3 regions of the Pseudomonas cerasi genome follow, and region 3 is predicted to be linked to each of the others. Evidence: predicted binding sites of a transcription regulator. Region 3 holds the regulator's gene; each other region holds the start of a gene.
The links. The regulator FliA, encoded in region 3, starts transcription of late flagellar genes. The targets are predictions, from matches to a motif close to CTAAAGTTTNNNNNNNNNNNGCCGNTAA.
Positions count from the first base shown of each region.

Region 1 (9,927 bases), on a different contig from region 3:
TCACCGGCTGACCCTGCTTCGACCGGGCGATGTTGAGCGGGCCTTTCACCGAGAAGAATTCGCCCTTGTGGTTCAGCGCGTGCAGTTTGCCAGGCGTGAAAAATTCGCCTTTCTGCTTATCGTAGGCGAAGGCGTCGTCTTCCCAGGAATCCCATAGACCTTTGACCACCTCGATATGCTCTTTGGCGATACGGTAGCGTACGGCGTGCGGTGGGTGTTCGCCCTTGCTGAAGTTGTCAGCGGTGCCACTGAGCCAGGAAGTCACCACATTCCAGCCAGCCCGACCGCCACTGATGTGGTCCAGCGAAGCAAACTGGCGAGCTACCTGAAAGGGTTCGGTGTAGCTGACCGTCACCGTTGCCACCAGACCGATATGCCGGGTGGTGGCTGCGAGTGCGGAGAGAATGGTCAACGGTTCGAAACGATTCAGGTAATGCGGACTGGATTTTTCGTGAATGTGCAGGCTGTCGGCGATGAACACAAAATCGAAGCGCGCCGCTTCGGCCAACTGGGTCTGCTGCTGATAAAAGCCGAAATTCACACTGGCGTTGGCCAGTGCGTGCGGATGGCGCCATTCGCCCCAGCCATGGCCGACTCCGTGGACCATTGCGCCAAGTTTAAGGTGTCGTTGTCTGCTCATGTTTTTGCTCCGGACGGTTCAGAAAGGTGGATGCACCTCCGCCTGGAGAAAGGGGTCGGTATATGATGACGATATGCCTATAAAAACCCACAGTGAAGTTCTATTTTGTTATATGTTAATTATTAAATTAAATAATCATCAAATATTTAAATATGCATAAATTGAATTTTAATCGCTGGTTCAGGAGTCATTCCCGTGGCTTGGCAGCCGGTCGCCGAGCAGCGGCAGTTTCGTCAGCATGTTCTGCAGCGCCAGAGCATCCCACGGCAGGTGCTCGGCGATGCCAAGGCCGACCACGTCCACGGCGCTGGCAATGTCTGTCAGCAAGCGAACGACCTGCTCGATAGTCATCTTGCCCTGAGCAACGCCTTCAAATTTACTGGCAGGGACACCGGGTTGGGCAAACAGCACAGAACGAAACAGTGCCGGGTCCAGCACGTCCAGGTCCAGATGGATCGCCAGGTGTCTTGCACCGGTTTCCTCAAGCCACTGCAGCACCGGTTCGCTGGAGTGCGCCAGCGCCTGTGCATCGGCGCTGCGCAGCCCGAGACGCTTGATGAATGCGCTTTCGACCTCAAGCATTTCCTGCAGGCCCGCGTACATCACATTGGCCGGCTTGATCGGGCGTTTCACGGCATCGACGAAATCCTTGTCACCTTCGCCCAGCAGATTGCCCATGACCATCGCGTGCGCATGCTGGAAGTCTCTGGGTGTCATGACGTCCGGGTGAGCGTCGACCCACAGCACGGCAAGGTCACCGTCATAACGTTCGTTCAGGTAGGCGAATGGCGCGAGGTCGACCAGGCAGTCGCCACCCAGAACCACCAGCCGATCCGGCTGATGCCGGTCGATCAGCTGCCGTGCAATGCCAAGCTGGGCCAGCAGCGCATGGCGGGCAATGATGCCGTTTTCAAGTTCAAGTGGTTGGTCATCCGGTTCGGTTACGGCCACGTGCTCGACGGGCCCTGACGCGTCCGGTGCCAGCCACGCCAGCAGCTGTGCGCCAAAATGATAAGGCGCGTTGTTGCCACCTTGCCACTGGGGAAAGATCAGGCGCAGGGTTTTATCGGGTTGGGTAGTCATCGAGGTTTTCCTTCGTCACCGTTCATTGGCATGGCGGTGATACTGCTCGACCCGGATGTGGCGTGCTTTGCCTGAACGGTCAATCGCTGTGCCGAAGGTGCCAATCGTCTTATCGTGGCCCCAGCAACTGCTGAGGAGAGATGCCATAAGCGTTTTTGAAGGCTCGACTGAAATGCGAGAGGTTGCTGAAGCCGAAATTCAGCGCAGCGTCACTGACGCGGCGAACGTGGCCTTTGCGCAATGCGTCATGGCACGCCGAGAGCCTTTGCTGCCAGAGCCAGCGAATGGCCGTGGTGCCTTCCTGTGCGAACAGGCGATTGAGCGTGCGTGGCGAAACATGAGTCGCCAAAGCAATGCTTTCGGCCGTCAGCCCTGTGTCGGGTAGATTATTCAACAGGAACTGCTTGATGCGCTGCAGTTGTTGCATTTGACGAGACTGCTGCCGGATATCGGTGTCGCCGAACACCGAGTCGAAGGCTGTAGACAGTACGTCCAGCAGTGATGCATTGAGTCGCTCGCTCAGCGGGTCCGATAAGCCTTCTGTGTTCCAGGCTTCATTCAACAAGGTTGCGGCAACACGGCCCAGCGTCGAACGGCCATCGAGCGTGCGGCACACCAGTCGTTCGGCAGCGGGCATGTGTTGCAGCAACAATTTGCGGGGCACCGCCAGCACAATCTGATCGTCACCTTCGGGGTAACTGCATGCGTAAGGCTGTGCGCTATCGTAAAGGACGATATCGCCAGCGCCTTGCCGGGACTCTCTGTCGTTCTGCACGACGATAGCGACGGAACACAAAGAGAGCGTGAGGAGGAAGTGATCGCTCTCCCTGTCTTGCTGCAACCGCCGGTAATGGAGGGGGGAAGACTGGATACGGGTGAAGGTAACGCTACTCTGATCCCTGACATTCAGCCCGCCGTCAAACGGCGCTTCGGTCAGCGGCTGGCTGGTGACCAAGCCATACGTCGAGCTCACAACCTCCTGCCAGGCGTCGAAACGATCCTCGGGCCGTAGTGGTTCGGCTGGGAAAATCATGGCCATGGCTGCCTCTGCGACGAGCGTCTTTTTACGAAGTGATCGGCGGCAAGGTTATCAGACGTTGATCCAGAGCAAGACCCCTGTGCCGGCAGTGTTTCAAGGTGGTGAAAATAGTTTATAGACCTGTGATCCAGCCGATATATCCCTACGTATGCAGCGCTCTGCTTACCCAAGCCTTCTAGAACAGGAGTTCCATGGACCCGCGCCTTGCTGGGCTTTCTTTCTTGCTCACCCTGGGATGGACGGGGGCCGTGATTCTCGTCATCTGGTTTTACGCCTGATGACGCAACGGTTTTCAGCAGGAGACGGAAGTGGTTTACGAAGCGGTCCTTGCCGGTGATCGGTAGGGCCAGGAAGTGTGTGCGTTGATAGTGGCTAAATAGTGGTCTGGCAGCGCTAAAGCTAATCTGACTGAAGCCGATGTTTATGTAACGGCCCCTTGCCGAATGACTTCGATAGTTCTACCTGGCTTTGACGGCCTTGAAGTTTGCGCTATGGAAGGCATTGAAAAAGACGATTAACCGGCTTGACCGGCAGCCTCCATAGTCCGCACATCGGTGTGTCTGACAGGGCTCGCAGAGACCGGGGCTTTATAACAATACTTCCACAGATGCTTACTCGCAGAGTACTTCCACATGTCGACCACAATTGAAAGCACCTACAGGGAACGGGCCGGGCTGGAACTTGATCTTCACTCGCTGTTGACGGCCATTGACCGTTCCCAGGCGATGATCGAGTTCGATCTTGAAGGCAATATCCTGCGGGCCAATACCAATTTTCTGGATTGCGTCGGTTATCGGCTGGATGAGGTCCAGGGTCGGCATCACCGTATGTTCTGCACGCCGGAATATGCGTCCAGCGTCGAATACGCGACGTTTTGGGAAAAACTGGGCAAGGGCGCTTTCGACGAAGGGCAGTACAAGCGCCTGGGCAAGAACGGGCGCGAGATCTGGTTGCAGGCCACTTATAACCCGGTGTTTGACGAGCAAGGCAATCCGTTCAAGGTGGTGAAGTTCGCCACGGACGTGACTGCGCAGCGCAAGTCCAATTCCGAGTACGAAGGCAAGGTTGCGGCCATCGATCGCTCGCAGGGTGTCATCGAATTCGACCTTAACGGTCGCGTGCTCACCGCCAACGAAAACTTTCTCAAGGTCCTGGGTTATCGTTTGGACGAGATTCAGGGTCAGCACCATCGCATGTTCTGCGAAGACGACTACCTGAACAGTCCGGCCTATCGTGCCTTCTGGGCCAAGCTCGAACGTGGCGAGTATGACTCCGGCGAATACAAGCGCATCGGCAAGAACGGTCGCGAGTTGTGGATCAGCGCCACTTACAACCCGATATTCGACCCGGATGGTCGTCCTTACAAGGTCGTGAAGTTCGCCAACGATGTGACCGAGAGCCGCATTCGTCAGGCTGAGTCCGCGGGCAAGGTGACAGCCATCGAACGTTCTCAGGCGGTGATCGAATTCGATCTGACGGGCAAGGTGCTGCATGCCAACCGCAATTTTCTGGCGGTATTTGGCTACGAGCTCGATGAAATCGTCGGCGAGCACCACCGCATGTTCTGCTCCGAGGAATTTGTCAGCAGCCTGCAGTATCGTGAGCTCTGGGAGAAGCTGGGGCGCGGCGAGTACGACGCCAACGAATACAAGCGCAAGCGCAAGGACGGTAAGGAGATCTGGATTCAGGCCACCTACAACCCGATTTTCGATGCGCAGGGCAAACCCTACAAGATCGTCAAATTCGCGCTCGACGTGACTGTGGCCAAGGAAACCAGCGTCGAGGACCAGGGCAAGGTGAATGCCATCGACCGCGCCCAGGCCGTCATCGAATTCGACATGGCCGGCAACATCATCACCGCCAATGCCAACTTCCTCAAAGCGCTGGGTTATGGCCTTCAGGAAATCAAAGGCAAGCACCACCGTATCTTCTGTGAGGAAGAATACGTGCGCGGCACCGAGTACCGTGAATTCTGGCACGGACTGGGGCAGGGCGAGTTCTACTCCGGGCGCTTCATGCGCGTCAGCAAATATGGGCAGAAAATCTGGATTCAGGCGACGTACAGCCCGATTTTCGACCACGACGGCTTGCCGTTCAAAGTGGTGAAATTCGCCACTGACATTACCCTTCAGGTCGAGATGGAACAGGCGATAGAGGCCAAGACCCGCGCCATGGGCGAGTCGGTGAAAGCACTGATGAATGCCATTTCCTATGTGGCACAGAGTACCGAGACGGCCACCGATCTGGCCAGAATGACGCGTGAGCAGGCCAGCACCGGTTCGCAGACGCTGGTCAAGGCCTCCGACGCGATGGACATGATTGCCAAGTCCGCCGAGGGTATTCAGGACATTATTCAGGTGATCAGCGAGATCGCCAGTCAGACCAACATGCTGGCCTTCAACGCGGCTATCGAAGCGGCCAGGGCCGGTGAACATGGCCTGGGCTTTTCGGTAGTCGCCGACGAGGTGCGCAAGCTGGCCGAGAAGTCTTCGCGTGCGACCAAGGAAATCAACAAGCTGATTCTGGAAACGGTCAGCCGGATCGAGTCGGGCAACGAGATTTCGCGCAGTGCCGGCGAAGCTTTCGAACACATCGTGGAAGGCGTGATGCAGACCACTCAGGCGATTGACGGGATCAACACGGCGACAGAGAAGCAACGTCTGTCGGCGCAGGAAGTCGAGGCACTGATCGTCGAGCTGCACAAAGCCAACCTGACCGGCTACACCCAGACTCTGGACAAGGTATCCATCGGACAACCTGCATGAGCAGCCTGAATGCCTATGGCGTCGTGCAGATCAACGGTGTGTATCTGGCGGTGGTTGCCGATGCGTTGATGGAGGCCGTGCACTGGCCCGCTGATCTGCATCCCCATCCATTGACACGGGGAGCGCTGCGTGGGGTGTTTACCTTGCGTGGCAAACCGGTGCCATTGGTCGACCTGCGGGCTCAATTGGCGGAGGGCGGCGATATGTCTTCGCCGACGCCACTGGTGGCGATTCTCAAGTACGGCGGTGGCTACCTCGGGCTGGCGATTGACGCTGTGTGCGACATTCTCAAGGCCCGTGATTCTCAGTTCAGTCCACTGGGGCCAGCGGGCAGCGGTGTCGGCTTGCTGCCCTCTCTGCTGCTCGGCGCCGAAGAGTCGCGGATGATCTACAAGCTTGACCTCGACTTCATGAGTGGTTTGCCAGGCGTGATGTTCGCTGCCGATCCGAGCGCGCAAGTGCTCAAGGACGAGGCACTGGCCGCCAAGGGCCGCTTGCTGCATTACCTGGTGTTTGAGTGCGACGGCCGCAACTTCTGTATCGATGCGAGCGTTGTGACCGAGTTGGTGGACGATCCCGAGATCACGGCGTCGGATTTTGCCAGTGACTGCTGCTTCGGCGTCACCTCGGTGCGTGGCACCAAGGTCCCGGCGCTCAACCTGTCCGAAGTGCTTGGCCTGGACCACCAGCGTCAGACGTCCAAGCCGCAGTTGCTGCTGTTGACTGCGCCGGACGGGCGGGTGTGCGGGTTTGGCTACGACCGCATGGTCGCCATTCAGCGTCAGGATCCGGACAGCCTGTTGGCGGCACCGCATTATGGCCTGCCGCACCCAGAGCTGCTGGCCGGGGTCATGAACCTGGAAGAGGGGCAGCAGGCCTTGTTGCTCGATCATCCGATGCTGTTGCAGCGCCCGGAAGTCAAAAGCTACACCCAGGTTTACCAGCACGACGTCAAACCTGCCCAGGCCTCGCACGATGTGACCAAGGCCATGCTGCGCCACGCCTGCCTGCTGTTCGATGCGCCGACCCGCTTCGTGGCACCGTTGAGCCAGATCGTGGAGATCATGAGCATGCCGCAGCAATTGATCGGCCTGTCGCAGCCGGAAACGCATTTGCTGGGACAGTTCAATCTGCGCGGCGAACAGGTGCCGCTGATCTGCCTGAGCAGTCTGCTGGGCGAAGGCGCACAGGTCCAGGGCGAAGCGTCGCGTGTATTGATCGTGCGTGGCGAGCGGCTGTGCTTCGGTTTTGCAGTGAACCGCGTCGATGCGATCGACGCGTTCAATCAGTTCGATCCGGCCATGCTGGAACAAGGCTGGCAAGCCAGTACTGGCAAGGGCATTTCGGTCAATGACCGGGTCCGCTCGCTGGTCAGCGTCGGCAGTCAGGAGCGCAGTTGGCGTGCGACCCTGCTTGATCTGCAGGGCCTGGCCCGACAGCTGGAATGCAACGTTGATCAGCGCCGCACTGTGCAATCAGTCTGAACCGAATGCTCCGCGCGTGGCCTTATTTGAGTGTTCACCAGCGGAGTCAACGACCATGACTGACAAGAAAGACGAGAAAAAACCGGAACCGCAAAGCGACGTGCCCGCGCACTCGACGCCCGAAGAAAAGGAACGCCTGAAAGACTTCAACAAGGACGGTATCCCGCCTGGGGTTTGCTGACCGCTGTTGAATGCTTTTCTTAAACGCCCGGCCCACACAGGCCGGGCGTTTTCGTGTCAGGCCTTTGTGCTTCAATCGCCGCCTTTGGCGAAGTCCAGCAGCCCGGCACCCTCCATTCGGTAGCGAACCCATTCACTTTGCGGCGCAGCGCCGATCGCTTCGTAGAACTTGATGGCTGGCTCGTTCCAGTCCAGCACGCTCCACTCCAGGCGACCACAATCGTTGGCTACCGCTTCGCGAGCGATATGTCGAAGCAGTGCGCGTCCGGCGCCGATGCTGCGCTTCTCAGGAGTGATGTACAGGTCTTCCAGATACACGCCGTTGCGTCCCAGCCAGGTCGAGTAACTGTAGAAATAAACGGCATAGCCAATGGGCTGGCCGTCATGCAGGCACATCAGCGCCCTGGCCGGTGCGTTGTCGGCGAACAGGCTGCGTTGAATGTCGTTGGTACTGGCCTTGACCTCATGCCCTGCGCGTTCATAGATGGCAAGTTCGGTAATGAACGTCAGAATCTGACTGGCATCAGAGGCAGTGGCTGGACGGATTTCGAGGGACACGGAGGGCAATCCTTGGCTAATGGGCGCAGCATGATAGCCGCACTCGCCAGGCGCTCGATAGTCAGGCGTCACGCAGCAGGTCGTTGGCGTTGAGCAACTGATAGGCGATCTGTGGACGTGCTTCCAGGGCGCGGCGGATGGCGGCAGGTATCGATTGACGCGTCTTGCGACACAGCCCGACCTTTTCCTCGACGACAATGCTGATGCCGCGCATGGTGCGCACTTCATTGAAGCCCGGAGCGACGTCGACACGCACGCCCAGTTGCTGGAAAATCTTGCGCTGCATGTGCTCCAGATCTTCCAGACTTTCGATACGCTCCAGGCGATCCAGCAGGGTTTTTTCTGCGTCGCGGGACAGCAGCAGAATCCGCAGGTCTGCACCTTCCGCATCCAGCAGCTCGCGCTTGCAGTCGCAAGCGCCGGGCGGACAGGGGTTACGGATTTTCAGAGGGGCGTTCATGGGCTCAGCATAACGACTGACAAGGGCGTCTGACCATACCTCCGTGCGTGTCCGCAGCGCACGTAAAAGTCCGTCCACTGCGATATTCGCGCCGCCTCGCCGAGGCCTTACAGGTGCCGGATCAATTCGGCCATTTCATCTCGCCCTTGATGACTTTTGCACTCATCTCCAGCGAAGCCGGTTCGGCCAGTTGCGGCCAGGCTTTGTGCATGGCGTCGATCAGGGGGGTGGAATCCTTGGCTTTGGCGGCCTGTTCTTCGAAGGACTTCAGGTAGTCGGCGGTGAATGTCACAGCCTGGGTGCCTGACGGAATCTTGCCCAGGTAATGACCCGGAATTACGGTGGCCGGTTTCAGCGCCTCGATGCCTTTGAGTGTCGCGAGCCAGTCCTGACGCGATTTCGGGCTTTGCGTGTCAGCGACCCAGACATGGATGCCGCTGGAGACCACGACACCGCCAACCACTGCCTTGAGGGAGGGAATCCATACGTAACTGCGCTCGGGTGCCGGGCCGTTAAGGCCTTTGATCTGCAATGGTTGGCCTTCAAGCGTCAGGTGGTCGTCCTTGAGCTCTTCCGGCACAACCAGGCTGGTTGGCGCATTGTCCTTGAGAATCGGGCCCCAATAGGCGAGTTTGCCCTGCATCGAAGCCTTGATCGCCTTCACGGTAGGCGCGCTGGCGACGATCTTCGCTTCGGGGAACGCGGCTTTGATGACGTCCAGACCGAAGTAGTAGTCCGGGTCGCTGTGGCTGATGTAGACGGTGGTGAGTTGCTTGCCGCTGTCCTTGATCTTTTGCACCAGTGCCTCGGCGTCGTTGCGCTGGAACTGCGCATCGATGAGCACCGCGTCATGCTTGCCGGTGATCAGTTCGGATGAAACCGGGAAGACGGCTTTTTCAGCCGGGTTGTATACCTCGATCGCCAAGGGAGCGGCGGCCTGGGCTGCGAGAGGGAACAGAGCGGCGAAGGACAGGGCAAGCAGGGATTTGCGCGGCATGGGATACGACCTTTGTTTGGACAGGGCAGAGGTCGTTATCTTAGGTTGCCTCAAGTGAAACAAAAGCCTCAGTATTGGCAACTATTGATTGCTTATATCGGACGAATTGTGGATCGGATCATAGCTGCACGGGTATTCATCGCCATCAACGAGAGGGGCAGCCTCATCGCCGCCGCCGAGGCGCTGGATATGTCTAGGGCCATGGTCACGCGTTATCTGGCGCAGATGGAGCGCTGGGCCGGAGCGCGACTGCTGCACCGGACCACGCGCAAGCTCGGCTTGACCGCCCCAGGGCAAGTGACCTTGTTGCGGTGTCAGCAACTGGTCGAGCTGGCCGACGCGGTGCCACTGGCAGCCGATACGCAAGTCGACGAGCCACGCGGCATGCTGCGTATCGCCTGTTCGCAGTCACTGGCCCAGGCCGTTCTGGCACCCGCGGTGACGGCTTACCTGCAACGCTATCCCGACACCTCGGCAGACCTGCTTATCGGTAACGAGGCCGTGGATCTGGTCAGCGAGCGAATCGATCTGGCGATCCGCATCACCAATCAGTTGGACCCCAATGTCATTGCCCGTCCGCTGGGGCAGTGCGCTTCGGTGGTGTGTGCTTCTCCGGCCTATCTCGCCGTGCACGGCACACCGTCCAGGCCGCAGGAACTGTCTGCTCACAACTGCCTGACCTATTCGTACTTCGGTAAAAGCCTGTGGGAGTTTACCCGCC
Region 1 is NZ_JAQJVM010000001.1:1,417,496-1,427,422, forward strand. It holds gene PI739_RS06100 (LLM class flavin-dependent oxidoreductase) at 1-640, opposite strand, end outside; gene PI739_RS06105 (arginase family protein) at 821-1,723, opposite strand; gene PI739_RS06110 (AraC-like ligand-binding domain-containing protein) at 1,833-2,762, opposite strand; gene PI739_RS06115 (methyl-accepting chemotaxis protein) at 3,395-5,527, shown strand; gene PI739_RS06120 (chemotaxis protein CheW) at 5,524-7,011, shown strand; gene PI739_RS06125 (hypothetical protein) at 7,067-7,192, shown strand; gene PI739_RS06130 (GNAT family N-acetyltransferase) at 7,264-7,749, opposite strand; gene PI739_RS06135 (hypothetical protein) at 7,811-8,209, opposite strand; gene PI739_RS06140 (MBL fold metallo-hydrolase) at 8,331-9,206, opposite strand; gene PI739_RS06145 (LysR family transcriptional regulator) at 9,315-9,927, shown strand, end outside.
Region 1: PI739_RS06115 (methyl-accepting chemotaxis protein) is a predicted target of FliA. The motif match lies at 3,156-3,183, and genes of this name have one in related genera.

Region 2 (9,927 bases), on a different contig from region 3:
GGCCCTCAAGAAGGAAAAGGACGAAGCGGCGATCAAGCGGCTGGAAAAACTTCAGGGTGAAATCCAGCGTCTTGAGCTTGAGTACGCGGACCTTGAAGAAATCTGGACCTCGGAAAAAGCCGAGGTCACCGGCTCGGCACAGATCCAGCAGAAAATCGAACAGTCTCGCCAGGAACTGGAAGCCGCGCGCCGCCGGGGCGATCTGAACCGCATGGCCGAGTTGCAGTACGGGATCATTCCCGACCTGGAACGCAGCCTGCAAATGGTCGACCAGCATGGCAAGCCGGAAAACCAGCTGCTGCGCAGTAAGGTGACCGAGGAAGAAATTGCCGAGGTTGTGTCGAAGTGGACCGGTATCCCGGTGTCGAAGATGCTCGAAGGCGAGCGCGAGAAGCTGTTGCGCATGGAAACCCTGCTGCACAACCGGGTGATCGGCCAGGAAGAAGCGGTGGTCGCCGTCTCCAATGCCGTGCGTCGTTCGCGTGCCGGGCTTTCCGACCCTAACCGTCCGAGCGGATCCTTCATGTTCCTCGGCCCGACCGGCGTGGGCAAGACCGAACTGTGCAAGGCGCTGGCCGAATTCCTGTTCGACACCGAAGAGGCGATGGTGCGTATCGACATGTCCGAGTTCATGGAGAAACATTCCGTGGCTCGCCTGATCGGTGCGCCGCCAGGCTATGTTGGTTACGAAGAGGGCGGCTACCTGACCGAAGCCGTGCGTCGCAAACCGTATTCGCTGATTCTGCTCGATGAGGTCGAGAAGGCGCATTCCGATGTGTTCAACATCCTCTTGCAGGTGCTTGAAGACGGACGCCTGACGGACAGCCACGGGCGCACGGTGGACTTCCGCAATACCGTGATCGTCATGACTTCCAACCTGGGCTCTGCGCAGATCCAGGAGCTGGTCGGTGACCGTGAGGCGCAGCGTGCTGCAGTGATGGACGCAGTCGGTACGCACTTCCGTCCGGAGTTCGTTAACCGGATCGACGAAGTGGTGATCTTCGAACCGCTGGCGCGTGACCAGATCGCCGGTATCACCGACATCCAGCTGGGCCGCCTGCGCAAGCGTCTGGCCGAGCGCGAGCTGTCGATGACCCTGAGCCCCGAGGCGCTGGACAAGCTGATCGCCGTTGGTTACGACCCGGTCTATGGCGCACGGCCGCTGAAGCGGGCGATTCAGCGCTGGATCGAGAACCCGCTGGCGCAGATGATCCTCTCGGGCAGCTTCATGCCCGGTACGACTATCACCGGCAAGGTGGTCGACGACGAGATCACGTTTGTCTGACAGCGCTCGTCAACGCTCTATAGAAGGGCCCTCGAACCGAGGGCTTTTTTTTGAGGCGTGGTCAGCAGTAGAATCAGGTCCGAGAGGCGATCTGAAAAAAAATCGCAAATCATTGTCTTAAAAAGCAATTTATAGGGTTGACAGGTGTTTTTAAAATTGTAGAATAGCGCGCCTCAGAGACGTGAACGCAACGATACAAACGAAGCGGAAAGGTCGATGAGATTGAAATCAACGAGTTAACAGCAAGCTGGTTTCAAGGCGACAGGTTGTAAAGTTGAATCTGAAATCGATAGTTCCGCGATAGCTCAGTTGGTAGAGCAAGTGACTGTTAATCACTGGGTCCCTGGTTCGAGTCCAGGTCGTGGAGCCAGATTTCGCAAGGTTCAATGCAGTTTCAGTCGGGGTATAGCGCAGTCCGGTAGCGCGCCTGCTTTGGGAGCAGGATGTCAGGAGTTCGAATCCCCTTACCCCGACCATATTTGGGTCGTTAGCTCAGTTGGTAGAGCAGTTGGCTTTTAACCAATTGGTCGTAGGTTCGAATCCCACACGACCCACCATTTTTGGTCAGTTTGTATCTGGCTGGATCTTAGGGAGTGACGCCACAAGCGTCACCCAAATAGAAAACGCCTCCTCGGAGGTGTTTTTTAGCATCATCGGGGTATAGCGCAGTCCGGTAGCGCGCCTGCTTTGGGAGCAGGATGTCAGGAGTTCGAATCCCCTTACCCCGACCATTTTCGCCCAGCTGTATCAGGGTTGAAGATCAGGACTCAAGAACAGTCGTTTTGAGTCCAACAGAAAAGGCGTCCTTCGGGACGCCTTTTTTGTTGGGTGCATTTTCATTTGAAATCGCGCTAAGCCGCCGTCTGATGCGAAATAGGGCACCGGCAAGCTCTGTGATGTCTGGAGCGCGCCGTACCGAGCGAGTGCTTGTGTACGGGGCCTCACGCATGACATCGGGTACTGGAATCAACGTGCTCGCAACTGACAGGCCGCTGCCTGCCTTACTGACTGGCGCGCGTCGGCGCTTTTTGACCCAGGCGTATCAGTTCGTTGGAGAAGCACAAACCAGCGATGATCAGGGCCGCTCCCGGATAGAGGCTTTCGCGCGGTACTTCATTGAGGGCTACAAATGCCAGCAATGCCGCAAACAGCGGTTCGGTGAGTTCAAGCGCTTGCACCTGGGATGGCTTGAGGTACTCAATGGCCTTGGTCGTGCAGAAAAAGCCGAGGATGGTCGGCAGGGCGGCCAGCGCCAGCAGTGCGGCAATAGCCATTGATGACAGCTCGCCGATCACGAAACCATCGGCAGCGGCCGGCATCAGCAGGTACAGGCTGCCGAAGAAGAGCAGTTGACGAGTGAAATGCAGGCCCCCCGAAACGCCCATTTTTTTCATGGCAACTGAAAACGCTCCGTAGCCACAGCCTGCGATCGAGGCCAGGGCTGCACCTTCCAGAGTGAAGCCCTGTTGCAAATCAGCGCCGAAGATCACTGCAATCCCTGAGATGGCAAGTGCGGCCCCCACTGTTGCGTTTGCAGTGATGGCATCCTTCAGTAACAGGCGCCCCAGAATGATCGACGAGATTGAGGCACTGGCCATGAGTACGACGACGACACCCGCCGCAGCGTAATGTCGGTAGGCGGACGTTTCGAAATGGAACAGCACGAAAATACCGAGGAACGCGCAGATCGCGGCCTGGCTCCATTTGGCGGCTGATGTCGGACGCTTGAGGAAGCGCAGCACGATCGAGAGCAGGATGCACCCCAGTATCGTTTTGATGACGGCAACGCTGCTGGAGGTGAAGCCATTGCTCATGAGTACCTTGCTTAGCACACCAATGGTTGCGTTCAGTGCGGCGGCGGAGAGCGCAAAGATAACGCCCTTGCTGAAATTGGATTGCATTGATGACGTTCCCTGTCGCTGGTTTGTCGTTTGAGAGGAGTGAAGCGATTGCGGGTGGCCTGCAGATCCACGCTGGCCTTGGCAATCATCGGTCAATGTTCGGCGAGTTAGATAAACCAGGTCAAGGCCTGAAAAGTTGTCGAATGCGGCAGCAACCCATAAAGCAGATAATCCTTGACGCCTGACACGAGCGTCAAAAGCAGTGCGAGCAAGACGTTGGCGCACGACCACGGAAAGCAGTTCCAGCTTACTGGGGCTGCGAATCAGCCGATTGACCAGCAGATACTTCAGGTTTGCCGGTGCGCCGATCAGCAGGCTTGCCAGTAGTAACAGCCGAGGCGTGGACTCGCCCAGGTAAATCGCCAGGCTGTGCCGGAAAGTTGATATTGTTTCGCCATCTTAATCGTCTGGGTTCAGTTGTTGATGTACGTTACAGAGACCGTGTTACCCGGGTTTACATTATGGACGATCATGATATATTAACGCGATAATGTGTTTAAAGGTGGATAAATTAAATTTAATTGTTGTTTCTCGATCAGTGAATGTACGCTCGTTTAAATATTGCCAGAGGGCGATAATGAGCATGCGTACGTCGAGGCGCTACAGGGCTTAATTCAATAGATTACCCGCTAATATGAGTGACTGCCATGAGTGATATTCTAAATAAAATAAAACATTACAAGCTTCAAGAGATAGAGGCGGCAAAAACTAACGTACCATTAAGTCGCATCAAGCAGCGTGCCCTCGAACAGTCCAGTCCCCGCGGTTTTTATAAAGCACTGAAAGCAAAAGAACAGCAGGGTCTGTTGGGGCTCATTGCAGAAATAAAGAAAGCAAGTCCATCAAAAGGCCTGATTCGCGAAGACTTCAACCCGCCCGAACTGGCGAAGGCTTATGAAACCGGTGGGGCCGCCTGTTTATCCGTTCTGACCGACACGCCCAGCTTCCAGGGTTCCCCGCAGTTTCTCATCGATGCGCGAAACGCTTGCGCCCTTCCTGTGTTACGAAAAGACTTCATGTTTGACACTTATCAGGTATATGAGGCACGTGCCTGGGGCGCGGATTGCATATTGCTGATCATGGCCTCATTGAGTGACGACCTCGCCGCCGAACTTGAAGATGCGGCCATGACGCTGGGGATGGACGTTCTGGTGGAAGTGCATAACGAACATGAAATGGAGCGTGCGCTCAAACTGTCTTCTCCGCTGCTCGGCGTCAATAATCGCAACCTGCATACCTTCGAAGTAGACCTCGGCACAAGCGAGCGACTGGCATCCATGGTGCCCGCAGGCAAACTGCTGGTCGGTGAAAGTGGCATCGGCAACCATAACGATTGCCTGCGACTCAAAAAATCCGGCATTACTACCTTTCTGGTCGGCGAAAGTCTGATGCGCAAAGAGGATGTTACTGCGGCCACAAGAACACTGCTGACCGGCAGTGCTGACTGACGCGTAGGAAACTCACGTCTCAGAGGGGCGTTAATGCGCTCCTCTGACCGTCCTGCACTTGTCCAGACGTATGCAGTTGATTGGCCCTGAATGCTGTGGAATCAGTATCCACAGCATCACGACCTGAAGCAGTAGAAAACCCTTAGAGCGAAAACCTGGCCACCAGCTTATTCATGTCTACAGCAAGCACTGAGAGCTCGGCACTGGCCGCCGCTGTCTGATTGGCCCCCGTTGCACTCTGGATGGAAAGATCGCGAATACTCATCAGGTTGCCGTCGACCGAACGTGCGACCTGCGCCTGCTGCTCCGATGCGGTCGCAATCATCAGGTTCATTTCGTTGATTTCATTGATTGCTTTCGCGATCAGGGTCAGTGCTGCTCCGGCTTCATGAGCGATGGTGAGTGTGCCACCGGCCTGATCGCAACTTTCACTCATGGCCTTGGTGGCCTGTGCAGTGCCCGTGAGGATGTCGCCAATCATTTTCTCGATTTCCTGAGTCGAGGTCTGGGTACGATGGGCCAGCGCTCTGACCTCATCAGCCACCACCGCGAAACCGCGTCCCTGCTCACCTGCCCGGGCGGCTTCGATAGCTGCGTTCAAGGCCAGGAGATTGGTTTGTTCCGCAATCGTACGAATGACTTCCAATACCTTGCTGATGTCCTTGGATTGCACGGCCAGACGCTCTACATCGACACTGGTGCTCTGCACGGTCTTGCTCAGTTTCTCGATGGCGTCGACCGTACTGGTAACCCGTGCTGCGCCGGTGCGGGTTGACTGATCAGAGGCTTTGGCTGCATCCGATGCAGCGGCAGCATTACGCGCCACCTCATCGACCGCAGCGGTCATCTGGTTAACGGCGGTGGCTGCCTGATCAATTTCGTTATTCTGGCGCAGCAAACCTTTGCTCGACTCCTCGGTGACTGCGTTCATTTCTTCAGCGGCGGATGCCAGTTGAGTGGATGAATCACCGATCAGCTTGATCGTATCGCGCAGATTGTTTTGCATGACCTGGGTAGAGCGCATCAGGTCGGAAAATTCGTCTTTGCCCGTGACGGTAATCACGCTGCGCAGATCACCCTTGGCGATGGTGTCGTTGACACGCAGCATGTCGCGCAACGGCGTGACGATACTTTTGGTGAACAGCACGGCCAGCACAATCGTCGCCAGCGTCGCGGCTGCAATAATGAAGATCACAAACGTTAAGCCGCTTTGATACGAATCCTCGGATTCTTTTCCTGAGTTTGCCGCCTCGTCAATGTTCATTTGAACAAGCCCGTTCACAGCGTCGTCGAGAAGACGGGTAACAGGCGTCACGTTTGAACTCAGGTAGGCCAGCGCTTCAGTGGTTGCGTTTTGACGGATAAGTGCAATCACCTGGTCGAATGCAACCAGTGCTTTATCGGTGTTTTCCGACACGGCTTTGAACAGTTGTCCTTCTTTATCGCTGGCGACAAAAGGGGCGTAAAGTGCTACCTGCTTTTTCAACTCCTCACTCAGCGAAGCGATCATGCCGGACGTGGTGGCCATGTCCTGCGGATTGGTCTGGGACAGCATTCTGCGGACTTCCAGGCGCAGGCGCAGCATCGTGGCATTGATTCGGTCTGCAACCACCACGCTGGCCAATGCATCGTTTTCAATGTCTCTGGCCGTCTCGCGGATTTCTCCCATTTTCCATACTGAAATACCACCCAAGGCGACCAATAAGAGTGCAATAAACATAAAGCTGAGTGCTGCGCGCGCAGATACTTTCAAGTTTCTCATTGTCACTGACCTCCTTGTAGAATTGATTTTTCACGGCTTTAGAACTATCGGCTACCAGAAATATTACTTGAGGTGGTCGGGTTTGGTTTCTGGATTAGTTCGTGCGTTAGTTGCGCACGGTTTTGTTCTTTAATTTGTTTAGTGCGCTTTTTTGGGGCGGGATTCATGTAAGTCAGAGGGTGTACAGCTCGCCTGTTTTGAGCGTGCAATCAGTAGGCGCTTGAAAAGTAAGAGAAAAGCTATCTTTTTAGAGTGGCCGGACAGCCAGGCGCTCTTACCCCTCTCAATCGTAACCATTTAATACGGTCAGCGTTTCAGGGGTGTAAATCAGGGCTCAAGAGCAGTCGCTTTTGTCTGGAGGGTCCCGTGACGACTTGCTGCGTGAGCTTTCCAACGCAAAGCTTCATAACGATTCTCTGATCACCAGCGGGCAGTCCACCGGCTGGGAGCCCGACACTTCAAGGCTTTCAATCAGGTGCCGGGCGGCGTTGCGACCGATCTCGTAATACGGCAGTTGCACCGTGGTCAGCGCAGGAATGAACAGCTCGGCGATGCCGATCATGTTGTCATAACCCAGTACGGCAACATCGCCGGGGATTTTCAGGCCTTGGCCCAGCAGCAACTGGTAGGCACAAAAGGCAATGCGGTCATTGCCGCAGATCAGAATGTCGAACTGCGGACGCCCATCTATCATGTGTCGTGCAAGGATAGCGGCGGTTTCCCAGTAGGCATCGTGTTCGGACAGGTTGTACTGCAAGAGTTCGTCGCGAGTCAGGCCGAATGCCTCGCAGGCACGCAACATACCTGCCTGGCGGATTTCCCAGGCCAGGCTCTGTTTTGGCAGGTTTATGAACAGCGGGCGTCGATAGCCCTTGCTGAACGCGTGGTTCAAGGCGCGGTACTGACCCGTTTCGTCGTCTGGCACATAACTGACCAGGCTGCTGTCATCAGCTACGCAGTTGGCGAGCACCAGCGGCTTGCTCTTCAGGCGCTGGGGGATACTCACTTTGCGTAACCCCATGGCGCTGAAGATCAACCCATCCGGGCGGTGCGACAGCATCAGGTCAATGTTCTGGTCGGTAGGCGGATTGCTTAGCAGGTTGAGAATAAATACGTTCCAGCCTGCCTGCTGCGCGGTCTGTTCGATTGATAGCAGCAGCTCGACCGCAAACGGCGTGGTTGCGGTGTCCAGGGCAAATACGCCGATGGTTCGGGTCTGCAGGTTGTCGCCGCGAATCCTGCGAGCCGACAGGCTGGGTACGAATTGAAGCTCATCGATCGCGTTGCGCACTCGCTGATAAGTCTCCGGACTCAGTTTTCCCGGATCATTGAGCGCCCGAGACACCGTCATCAGAGACACACCGGCCAGTTTTGCAACGTCTTTAACTGAGGTCATGCGAAGCGGGGCCTGTCGGGTTGACTGATGATTATCATGCTACAGAGACCTGATTTTTTTCGCGACTTCAATGATTTACCGACAGGTATCCCGAGGCGAGTTGCCATGCGTCGGCGATGCAGACCCGGCCTCCGGTTCCGTTGGCAATAAGTTTTACCCCCAGGCTGTCGGTCTGTGGATAAAAACGGCTGCTGAAGCTGAAACTGCCGTTTTGCTCGAACACCTCGATGGACGAGCGATCAAGGAAGATCCGCAGTTCAAGCTGATTCTGTTGTGGATCTATCGCTACACTGCGCTGACCGCTGACGTGGGTGCCCGACTGAGTACGGTCGAGTATCAAACGTTTCAGCGACGCATCGTAGTAAAGCAGCGTCTGCTCATTGCCATCCTCACTGCAACGCAAGGCCACACCCAGGTGACCTTCGATGCAGTCGAGCAGGTCCAGGTGCACGTGGATTTCGAGCATGTCGCCGTGTATGTCGGCCAGCGATTGGCTACCCGCTTCGCTCCACCAGGGGGTGCCTGGCAGTGACGCGTTGCGCAACGCTGTCAGCTCGCGCGCGGGCTGCACGCACAGGCGATCGGCGCGTACTTCAAGTTCTCGCGGCAGGCCCAGCATGCCGCGCCAGTGATGTGCCTCGGTTGGGGTCGGGCTTTCCCACATGTCGATCCAGGCCCACAGCAGACGCCTGCCATCGGCAGCCACCAGCGTCTGCGCCGCATAGAAATCGTGACCGCTGTCCAGCTCGATAAAAGGCCCGCCGGTGAACTGCCATTGACTGTCGACCTGGCCCACTCGATAGCCGGTGTGAAACCTGTTCAGTCGCTCGTAGCGCTGCGCCGGCATGCCCTGGGGGGAGTAAAGCAGTACGTCGCGTTCATTGAGGCCAAACAGGTCCGGGCATTCCCACATATAGCCGTCGCCTTCGCCGCCTGTGGACACATAACTGACGAAGTCCCACGCGTGCAGGTCCCTGGATCGATAGAGCGGCAGCAGCGGTTTGTCGCCCAGGCGTGCGCCGGCAATCAGGTACCAGTGGCCATCCTGTCGCCAGACTTTCGGGTCACGGAAATGAATCATCCCGTCTTGCGGCGGGGTGTCGATAACGGCGCCGTGTTTGATGAAGCTGATGCCGTCGCTACTGGTGGCCAGGCACTGCACCTGACGGATGAAACGCTCGTCGCCCACGTCACCCAGCCACGTGTGCCCGGTGTAGATCAGCGCCAGGGTGTCGTCATGTACCACTGCACTGCCGGAAAAACAGCCGTCCCGGTCGAAGTCATCACCGGGTGCCAGGGCAATGGGCAGGTGCTGCCAATGGACCAGGTCGGCACTCTTTGCATGGCCCCAGTACATCGGGCCCCATTTCGCGTCGAACGGGTGGTGCTGATAGAACACGTGATATTCGCCACGAAAGAACACTACCCCGTTAGGGTCATTCATCCAGCCCGCAGGCGGGGCCAGGTGGTAACCGGGGCGATAATCGTGGACGAGCTGCGACAGGCCCTCTTCCAGCGCATGGCGCGCGCGCTCGAGGGCGGGAGACATCGGCTTGCTCATGGCATTTGCAAAAAAACTCATAGGGTGCCTGCTTGTACGAGGTGCGGTGTGGTGCCGGGTGTCAGGTGTGGACTGGCGTCTGTGTGGCGCTTCAGGGCCAGACCATCGGCGTCGAACAGGTGCAGGTTGCTGTCGTCGAATTGCAGCGCGACCTGATCGCCTGCCTGCCAGCCGGCCTTTGCATCGCAGCGACAAATCAAGGGCTCGCTCGCCCCGGTAGCCAGATGCACATAGACCTCGCTGCCCAGGTATTCGACACCGGATACCGTGACGCCAACGCCGTTGTTCGCAGCATTGAGGGTGATGTGTTCCGGTCGAACACCCAGGGTCAGTTGAGCATCCTCGGTCAGATTCGAGCTGTCGAAGGGCAGGGATTTCATACCCAGTGCCAGGATGTCGATCAGGCTGTTGCGACCCGGTGCCTGCAAGCTCACGGGCAGAAAATTCATTCTCGGCGAGCCCAGAAAACCGGCGACGAAAAGGCTGGCAGGGCGTTCGTAGAGTTCGCGTGGTGAGCCGACCTGTTCGACCTGACCGCCGTTGAGCACGACAATCTTGTCCGCCAGGGTCATCG
Region 2 is NZ_JAQJVM010000005.1:120,737-130,663, reverse strand. It holds gene clpB (ATP-dependent chaperone ClpB) at 1-1,285, shown strand, start outside; tRNA gene PI739_RS24470 (tRNA-Asn) at 1,580-1,655, shown strand; tRNA gene PI739_RS24465 (tRNA-Pro) at 1,685-1,761, shown strand; tRNA gene PI739_RS24460 (tRNA-Lys) at 1,767-1,842, shown strand; tRNA gene PI739_RS24455 (tRNA-Pro) at 1,940-2,016, shown strand; gene PI739_RS24450 (DMT family transporter) at 2,287-3,186, opposite strand; gene trpC (indole-3-glycerol phosphate synthase TrpC) at 3,834-4,634, shown strand; gene PI739_RS24440 (methyl-accepting chemotaxis protein) at 4,777-6,396, opposite strand; gene PI739_RS24435 (LacI family DNA-binding transcriptional regulator) at 6,800-7,792, opposite strand; gene PI739_RS24430 (glycoside hydrolase family 32 protein) at 7,860-9,374, opposite strand; gene PI739_RS24425 (ABC transporter ATP-binding protein) at 9,371-9,927, opposite strand, start outside.
Region 2: PI739_RS24440 (methyl-accepting chemotaxis protein) is a predicted target of FliA. The motif match lies at 6,441-6,468, and genes of this name have one in related genera.

Region 3 (9,927 bases):
AGCCGTGTGGATCGAAATCAGCCAGCGCAGTCAGGCGCAGTCGCTGGGGTACACCGTCGTCGATGCCAGTACTGTAGTGGCAACCCACTTGAACCAGATTCTCTACAAGCATTCGCATGAGCTGATCGGCCACGAGGAAGTCCAGCAATTGATGCAGTTGCTGGCCAAAAGCTCGCCCAAGCTGGCTGAAGAGCTGGTGCCTGGCGTGCTGTCGCTGTCTTCGCTGCTCAATGTGCTGCAGGCGCTGCTGGCTGAACACGTACCTGTGCGGGACATTCGCAGCATTGCAGAGGCTATCGCCAACAACGCCGGGAAGAGTCAAGATACCGCCGCTTTGGTGGCCGCAGTGCGAGTGGGTCTGAGCCGCGCAATCGTCCAAAGCATTGTAGGCGTTGAGCCGGAGCTGCCTGTTATCACTCTGGAACCAAGGTTGGAACAGATATTGCTCAATAGTTTGCAGAAGGCTGGTCAGGGTCAGGAAGAAGGCGTTCTTCTTGAGCCAAGCATGGCTGAGAAGCTCCAGCGTTCGTTGATTGAGGCCGCCCAGCGTCAGGAGATGCAAGGGTTGCCGGTAATTCTTCTGGTAGCAGGGCCTGTCCGGGCGATGCTGTCACGATTTGGACGATTGGCTGTACCGAACATGCATGTTCTGGCGTATCAGGAAATTCCGGACAACAAGCAAGTAACCATCGTAGCGACTGTCGGGCCAAACGGCTGAGGTAGTGAGTCATGCAAGTTAAGCGATTTTTCGCCGCCGATATGCGTCAAGCCATGAAGCTGGTTCGCGATGAGCTGGGCGCTGAAGCGGCCATCATCGGTAACCGGCGCATTGCTGGTGGCGTAGAGCTGACTGCTGCTCTGGATTACAAGCTGTCCGCCCTGGCACCGCGTGTGCCGAACATGGAGCTGGAAGACGAGCTGCGCAAGACTCAGTCGCGCATCGTCTCCGCCCAGGCCGAATTGAACAACCGCAGCGACAGCGACGCATCGGTCAACCTGCAGCTGTTTTCCGGCAAGCCGGTCAACCCTGCCGATACGCACATCGAACCGACGCTCGAAGAGCCGCCGCGCCCATTCGCGTACGCACCGCCACAGGCCGCCGAGCCTGCCGTTGGCCAGCGCGCCTATGACTCGATGCGCTCCGAATTGAACGGCCTGCGCGAGCTGCTGGAAGTCCAGCTCGGCTCGCTGGCCTGGAACCAGTTGCAGGGCAGTCGTCCGCAGCAGGCCAATCTGTGGCGTCGCCTGCAACGTGTCGGCTTGTCCGGCCCGCTGTCACGCGATCTGCTGTCGATGATCCCGGAGATCGACGAGCCTCGTCAGGCCTGGCGCATGCTGCTGGCTCATCTGGCACGCATGATCGCCGTGCCGGAAGTCGAGCCGCTCGAGGAGGGCGGCGTGATTGCAATGGTCGGTCCTGCCGGCATGGGCAAGACCACCACCCTGGCCAAACTGGCAGCACGTTACGTGTTGAAGTACGGCCCGCAGAATATCGCACTGGTCAGCATGGACAGTTTCCGTATCGGCGCGCAGGAGCAGCTCAAGACCCTTGGGCGCATCCTCAACGTGCCGGTCACCCATGTCGATCCTGGCCAGTCTCTGGTTCAGGCGCTGGAACCGCTGCTGCGCAAGCGCGTGGTGCTGATTGACACCGCCGGGCTGCAGGCCAGTGATCCTGCGCTGCGCATGCAGCTGGAAAGCCTCGCGGGTCGCGGCATCAAGTCGCGCAACTATCTGGTGCTGGCAACCACCAGCCAGAAGCAGGTGCTGACAGCCGCGTATCACAGTTACAAGCGTTGTGGCCTGGCCGGATGCATTCTGACCAAGCTTGATGAAACAGCCAGCCTCGGCGAAGTCCTGAGCCTGGCGATCAGTCACGAATTACCTGTGGCCTATCTCACGGACGGACCACGCATTCCTGATGACCTGCATATTCCGCGTCGTCATCAGCTGGTAAGCCGCGCGGTGAGTGTGCAGATGCAGGATGAGCCTAGCGAGGAAGCAATGGCTGATATGTTTGCTGACCTCTATCACACCCCTGGCAAGAGAGTGGGTTAAGTGATGGATATTATTGGAATGTCCCTGCGTCAACGGTCTGCCATGCAGTGTTCATACGCGAACGTGCAGCCCTCGATGTGGTTTCGGTCTACGCAAGACAAGGTAAAGAAATAACATGGGCAGCATGCATCCCGTACAGGTTATCGCGGTGACCGGTGGCAAAGGTGGCGTCGGTAAGACTAACGTGTCAGTGAACCTTTCACTGGCCCTTGCCGAGCTTGGCCGTCGCGTCATGCTGCTGGACGCCGATCTGGGTCTGGCCAATGTCGACGTGCTGCTCGGGTTGACGCCCAAGCGCACGCTTGCCGATGTCATCGAGGGGCGTTGTGAGTTACGCGACGTGCTGTTGCAGGGGCCGGGCGGGGTTCGAATCGTACCCGCTGCTTCCGGCACCCAGAGCATGGTGCATCTGTCGCCCGCCCAGCATGCCGGCCTGATCCAGGCGTTCAGCGAGATTGGTGACAACCTCGATGTGCTGGTGATCGACACGGCTGCCGGTATCGGCGAGTCGGTGGTCAGCTTCGTGCGCGCCGCTCAGGAAGTGCTGCTGGTGGTGTGCGACGAGCCCACGTCGATCACCGATGCCTACGCCCTGATCAAACTGCTTAACCGCGATTACGGCATGAACCGCTTCCGGGTGCTGGCCAACATGGCACAGAGCCCGCAGGAAGGGCGCAACCTGTTCGCCAAGCTGACCAAAGTGACGGATCGTTTTCTCGATGTTGCGCTGCAGTATGTAGGTGCCGTGCCGTACGACGAGTGCGTACGCAAGGCGGTACAGAAACAGCGCGCCGTCTACGAAGCATTCCCGCGTTCCAAATGTGCACTGGCCTTCAAGGCCATTGCCCAGAAGGTTGATACCTGGCCGTTGCCAGCCAACCCGCGGGGTCATCTCGAGTTCTTCGTTGAGCGACTCGTTCACCAGACCAGTGCAGGGCCTGTGCAATGACTGCGAGCGGCTACCAGATGTACAGCAAGGCTTCCCGTAATTCACAATACGAGTTGATCGAGCGCTATGCGCCACTGGTCAAACGTATCGCTTATCATCTGCTGGCGCGCTTGCCGGCCAGTGTGCAGGTCGAGGATCTGATCCAGGCCGGCATGATCGGCCTGCTTGAAGTCTCCACCAAGTATGATTCCACCAAGGGTGCGAGTTTCGAGACCTATGCCGGCATTCGCATCCGGGGTGCGATGCTCGATGAGGTGCGTAAGGGGGACTGGGCGCCACGCTCGGTACACCGTAATACGCGTATGGTCAGTGACGCAATTCGGGCAATTGAAGCTAAAACCGGCCGTGACGCTAAAGATCACGAGGTTGCGGCCGAACTCCAGTTGAGTCTCGATGATTACTACGGGATTTTGAATGACACCTTGGGCAGCCGCCTCTTCAGTTTCGACGACCTGCTGCAGGACGGCGATCATGAAGGGCTGCACGAGGATGGCGCAAGCGGATCGCTTGAGCCGTCGCGCGACCTGGAAGACGAGCGCTTCCAGGCTGCGTTGGCCGATGCAATTGCCAATCTGCCAGAGCGCGAGCGTCTGGTGTTGGCGCTGTACTACGACGAAGAGCTGAACCTCAAGGAAATCGGAGAGGTTCTCGGGGTCAGCGAATCGCGGGTCAGTCAGTTACACAGCCAGTGCGCAGCTCGTTTGCGAGGGCGTTTGGGGGAGTGGCGAGCGCGTTGACAGGCAATGTGCGGTCTATGGCCGCGCGTTGACTGCAAGCCGGCTGTGCAGAGCGTTACGTGGTAACGGGGTGGACCCGTCAGAAGCCTGTCAGGTATTGCCTCGATGGGCTTGTTTCTCAGGTCCTTGCCTGTTGTTGTGCCAAGCCCGTCGTCGTTTCGTACAGCCGGGGGTGTGCTGTGCCAGTATTGAGTGAACAGCGTGTTCAGGTGCTGAATGCGTTAAAGACTGCTTGGAGGTCGAATTGGACAAGAACATGAAAATCCTCATCGTTGATGACTTCTCAACGATGCGGCGGATCATCAAGAACCTTTTGCGTGATCTGGGGTTTACCAACACATCGGAAGCGGACGATGGTCTGACCGCATTGCCGATGCTGCAGAGCGGTGCCTTTGACTTTCTGGTGACGGACTGGAACATGCCTGGCATGTCCGGTATCGATCTGCTGCGCGAAGTCCGCAAGGACGAACGCCTCAAGAGCCTTCCCGTGCTGATGGTCACTGCCGAAGCCAAGCGTGAGCAGATCATTGAAGCTGCCCAGGCTGGGGTGAACGGTTATGTAGTCAAGCCATTCACTGCCCAAGCCCTGAAAGACAAGATCGACAAGATCTTTGAACGCGTCAATAGCTGATGCAAGCCGCGAGGGCGCTATGGATAACAATGATTCGATGGCCGACTTTGAGTCGACCTTAAAAAGACACGCGCAGGAACTTGTCACCAGCCTTGAAAAGGGTCGTTTCGGTGACGCTGTGCAACTGATCCACGAACTCAACCAGACACGCGACCGCGGCCTTTATCAGGAAGTGGGCAAGCTGACTCGTGAGCTGCACAGTGCAATCGTAAACTTTCACATCGATCCGCACATGCCTCAAGCCGAGGAAGTGTCGCAGATCACGGATGCTACCGAACGCCTGTCGTATGTGGTGAGGCTGACCGAGAATGCGGCCAACCGCACCATGGACCTGGTGGAAGAGAGTACGCCGGTCATGAACGGCCTGAGTTCCGACGCCAAGGCGTTGAGCGATGACTGGGGACGTTTCATGCGCCGCGAAATCGGTGCCGAAGAGTTCCGCGAGCTGGCCAAGCGGGTCGATGGTTTTCTGACGCGTACCGAGAAGGAAACCCATCAGGTTTCCGCGCATCTCAACGACATTCTGCTCGCCCAGGATTACCAGGACCTTACCGGTCAGGTCATCAAGCGTGTGACGCAACTGGTGACCGAAGTCGAGAGCAATCTGCTCAAACTGGTGCTCATGGCCAGTCATGTCGATCGCTTCGCAGGCATCGAACATGACGAACAATCCATCCTCGATGAAAAAGATCCTAAAAAACATCTCACTCAGGGTGAAGGTCCGCAGATTCATGCCGATAAACGTGAAGACGTCGTATCCGGACAGGATGATGTAGACGATCTGCTATCGAGCCTCGGCTTCTAAGATCTGTAGACGGTTAATTTTAGGGAGCACCCCATGAGCTTCGGCGCCGATGAAGAAATCCTTCAGGATTTTCTGGTAGAGGCCGGCGAAATTCTGGAGCAGTTGTCAGAGCAATTGGTCGAGCTGGAAAGCCGACCGGATGATGCTGATCTGCTCAATGCAATTTTTCGCGGTTTTCACACTGTAAAAGGGGGCGCCGGCTTCCTCCAGCTCCATGAGCTGGTGGAGTGCTGCCACATCGCCGAAAACGTGTTCGACATCCTGCGCAAGGGTGAGCGTCGCGTTGATTCCGAACTGATGGACGTGGTCCTGGAAGCACTGGACACCGTCAACAGCATGTTCGGTCAGGTACGTGAACGGACTGACGTAACTCCGGCGACGCCAGAACTGCTGGCCGCGCTGTCGCGTCTGGCCGAGCCACAATCCGCCGACGAGGCCGCGGCTCCCGAGCCAGAGCCCGAGCCGGTGGTCGAAGTCCAGGCTGCTGCGGTTGCAGAGCCAGCGGCTGGCGACGAGATTACCGATGATGAATTCGAGCAACTGCTCGATTCGCTGCACGGCTCCAGCCCGGTGTCTGCAGCGCCTGCACAGGCGCCAGCAGCAGCGGCTGCGCCGGCGGGTGACGAAATCACCGATCAGGAATTTGAATCCCTGCTTGATCAGTTGCATGGCAAGGGCAAATTTGCGGCCGATGCTGCAACCGCTCCGGCCCCTGCACCTGTGGCGCAGGGCAGTGCAGCGCCTGCCGGTGACGAAATCACCGACGACGAATTCGAAGCGTTGCTCGATCAACTGCACGGCAAAGGTTCGTTTGACGCCGCGGTAGCGACGCCAGCAGCTGCTGCACCCGTAGCCGTTGCTGCCAAGGCGCCCGCTGCTGCGGCCGCGTCGGACGAAATCACCGATCACGAATTTGAAAACCTGCTCGACGAATTGCACGGCAAGGGCAAGTTCGAGCCTGAGGCGATTGTTGCCAAGGCATCTGCTCCGGCAGCCGCAGCGGCTGCTCCGCCACCGCCGCCACCTGCTGCCAAGCCTGCTCCGGCGCCTGCTGCGAAAGCAGAGCCGGCCAAACCTGCTTCGGCGCCAGCCCCTGCGCGCGCTCCTGCACCCAGCGGCGAAAAGCCGGTGGCGACAGAAGCCGAAACCACGGTTCGTGTCGATACCGCCCGACTGGACGAGATCATGAACATGGTCGGCGAGCTGGTGCTGGTGCGTAACCGCCTGGTACGCCTGGGTCTCAACAGCGGCGATGAAGCCATGTCCAAGGCGGTTTCCAACCTGGATGTGGTCACCGCCGATCTGCAGACTGCGGTGATGAAAACCCGCATGCAGCCGATCAAGAAAGTCTTCGGTCGCTTCCCGCGTCTGGTTCGCGACCTGGCTCGCCAGCTCAAGAAAGAGATCAACCTGGAGCTGGTCGGTGAAGAGACCGACCTCGACAAGAACCTCGTAGAGGCGCTCGCCGATCCGCTGGTCCACTTGGTGCGCAACGCTGTCGACCACGGTATCGAAACGCCGGAAGAGCGCGAAGCCACGGGCAAGTCCCGCGGCGGTCGTGTGATCCTTTCGGCGGAGCAGGAAGGCGACCATATCCTGCTGTCGATCTCCGATGACGGTAAGGGCATGGACCCTAACGTCCTGCGCTCCATTGCTGTGAAACGCGGCGTCATGGACAAGGATGCAGCCGATCGGTTGAGTGACACCGATTGCTACAACCTGATCTTCGCGCCGGGCTTCTCGACCAAGACCGAGATTTCCGATGTGTCGGGTCGCGGTGTGGGCATGGACGTGGTCAAGACCAAGATCTCCCAGCTCAATGGCTCGATTAATATCTATTCGACCAAGGGCCAGGGTTCGAAGATCGTCATCAAGGTGCCGTTGACCCTGGCGATCATGCCGACCCTGATGGTGATGCTGGGCAACCAGGCCTTCGCTTTCCCGCTGGTCAACGTCAACGAAATCTTCCACCTGAACCTGTCGACTACCAACGTGGTTGATGGCCAGGAAGTGGTGATCGTACGTGACAAGGCCTTGCCGCTGTTCTACCTCAAGCGCTGGCTGGTCAGTTCTGCGGCTCATGAGGAACAGCACGAAGGGCACGTAGTGATCCTGACGGTCGGCACTCAGCGCATCGGTTTTGTCGTCGATCAGCTGGTCGGTCAGGAAGAAGTGGTCATCAAACCGCTGGGCAAGATGCTGCAAGGTACGCCGGGCATGTCGGGCGCCACCATCACCGGTGACGGTCGCATTGCCCTGATTCTCGATGTACCGAGCATGCTCAAGCGTTACGCCGCACGGCGTATCTGAACCCGGGGTTGCGGGCAGCCTGGCTGCCTGCGACACCTATTGGAGTGTTTATGGCAGTCAAGGTCCTGGTGGTGGATGATTCCGGTTTTTTCCGCCGCCGCGTTACGGAAATTCTTTCTTCGGACCCCAACATTGTAGTTGTCGGCACCGCCACCAACGGCAAGGAAGCGATTGAGCAGGCGCTGGCACTCAAGCCGGATGTCATCACCATGGACTACGAAATGCCGATGATGGATGGCATTACGGCAGTTCGCCACATCATGCAGCGTATCCCTACCCCGGTATTGATGTTCTCGTCGCTGACGCACGAAGGTGCGCGCGTGACGCTGGATGCTCTTGACGCCGGTGCGGTGGATTTCCTGCCCAAGAATTTCGAAGATATCTCGCGCAATCCGCAGAAGGTCAAGCAACTGCTGTGCGAGAAAATCAACAGCATTTCACGCAGCAACCGCCGTTCCAGCGGCTTCGGTTCAGCCAGTGCAGCTCCGGCCGCACCGGCTCCTTCGACGTTGTCCAGCCGCGCGTCTGCGCCAGCCCCTGCACCTGCCAGGACGGTGCCGTCACGCACGGCGACACCTGCTGCGGCTCCGGCTGCTCCGGCCACTCATGCGCCGGCGCACCCGACTACTTCAGGCACAGCCAAGCGTAAGGCCTACAAACTGGTGGCCATCGGCACCTCAACCGGCGGTCCGGTCGCGCTGCAACGGGTGCTGACTCAATTGCCAGCCAATTTTCCGGCACCACTGGTGCTGATTCAGCATATGCCTGCGGCGTTTACCAAGGCATTTGCCGAACGTCTCGACAAGCTCTGCAAGATCAGCGTCAAGGAAGCGGAAGACGGCGACGTGCTGCGTCCTGGCCTGGCGCTGCTGGCGCCGGGTGGCAAGCAGATGATGGTTGACGGGCGCGGTACGGTGAAGATTCTGCCGGGCGACGAACGTCTCAATTACAAGCCGTGCGTCGACATCACCTTTGGCTCGGCTGCCAAGTCCTACGGCGACAAGGTGCTCTCGGTGGTCCTGACTGGTATGGGTGCCGACGGCCGCGAGGGCGCGCGACTGCTCAAGCAGGCCGGCAGTACCGTGTGGGCGCAGGATGAAGCGAGCTGCGTGATTTATGGCATGCCGATGGCCATCGTCAAGGCCGAACTCGCGGATGCGATCTACAGCCTCGACGACATCGGTCGGCACTTGGTAGAGGCCTGTCTCTGATGGATGTACTGAGCCTTATCGGTCTGATTCTGGCGTTTGTCGCAATCATTGGTGGTAATTTTCTCGAAGGCGGGCACCTCGGTGCCTTGCTCAATGGCCCGGCAGCTCTGATCGTGCTGGGCGGTACGCTCGGTGCTTCGCTGTTGCAGTCGCCGATGAGTGCGTTCATGCGTGCCATGAAAATCATCCACTGGATCATTTTCCCGCCACGTATCGATCTGCCCGGTGGGGTTGACCGGGTCATCGGCTGGAGCATGACCGCCCGCAAAGAGGGCTTGCTGGGTCTTGAAACCGTAGCCGATTCCGAGCCCGACGGTTATGCCCGCAAAGGGTTGCAACTGTTGGTCGACGGTGCCGAGCCTGCAGCGATTCGCAGCATTCTTGAAGTGGATTTCATCACCCAGGAAACCCGCGATATCCAGGCTGCGAAAGTATTCGAAAGCATGGGCGGCTACGCGCCGACCGTGGGTATCATCGGCGCGGTCATGGGCCTGATTCATGTCATGGGCAACCTGGCTGACCCCAGTCAACTGGGCAGCGGTATCGCCGTCGCCTTCGTTGCCACGATCTATGGCGTGGCCATGGCCAACCTGATCCTCCTGCCAGTGGCGAATAAGCTCAAGGCCATCGCCCACCGTCAGGCGCGCTATCGCGAAATGTTGCTTGAAGGTCTGTTGTCCATCGCCGAGGGTGAGAACCCGCGCTCCATCGAACTCAAGCTGCAAGGCTTCATGGAGTAACAGCGCATGGCTCGCCGTCGTCAGGTCGAAGAACATGAAAATCACGAACGCTGGCTGGTGTCGTATGCCGACTTCATTACCTTGCTGTTCGCGTTTTTCGTGGTGATGTACTCGATTTCCTCGGTCAACGAAGGCAAGTACAAGATTCTGTCCCAGGCATTGGTCGGTGTGTTCAATGACACCGAACGCACCATGAAGCCGATCCCCATCGGTGAGCAGCGCCCGGTTTCAGTCAAGCCCGCCGAGCCGCTGGTCAAGGACAGCGAGCAGACTGACGCAGGCATAGGTCAGGCGTCCGATGACCCGTTGCAGACCATTGCCCAGGACGTGCGCGATGCGTTCGGTGACCTGATCAAGTCCGACCAGATGACTGTGCGCGGCAACGAACTGTGGATCGAGATCGAACTCAACTCCAGCATGCTTTTCGGCAGTGGCGATGCGATGCCCAGCGACAAGGCCTTCACCATCATCGAAAAGGTCGCCGGG
Region 3 is NZ_JAQJVM010000002.1:238,246-248,172, reverse strand. It holds gene flhA (flagellar biosynthesis protein FlhA) at 1-718, shown strand, start outside; gene flhF (flagellar biosynthesis GTPase FlhF) at 730-2,058, shown strand; gene fleN (flagellar synthesis regulator FleN) at 2,174-3,007, shown strand; gene fliA (RNA polymerase sigma factor FliA) at 3,004-3,744, shown strand; gene PI739_RS10210 (chemotaxis response regulator CheY) at 4,001-4,375, shown strand; gene PI739_RS10205 (protein phosphatase CheZ) at 4,395-5,180, shown strand; gene PI739_RS10200 (chemotaxis protein CheA) at 5,214-7,490, shown strand; gene PI739_RS10195 (protein-glutamate methylesterase/protein-glutamine glutaminase) at 7,541-8,701, shown strand; gene PI739_RS10190 (flagellar motor protein) at 8,701-9,441, shown strand; gene motD (flagellar motor protein MotD) at 9,448-9,927, shown strand, end outside.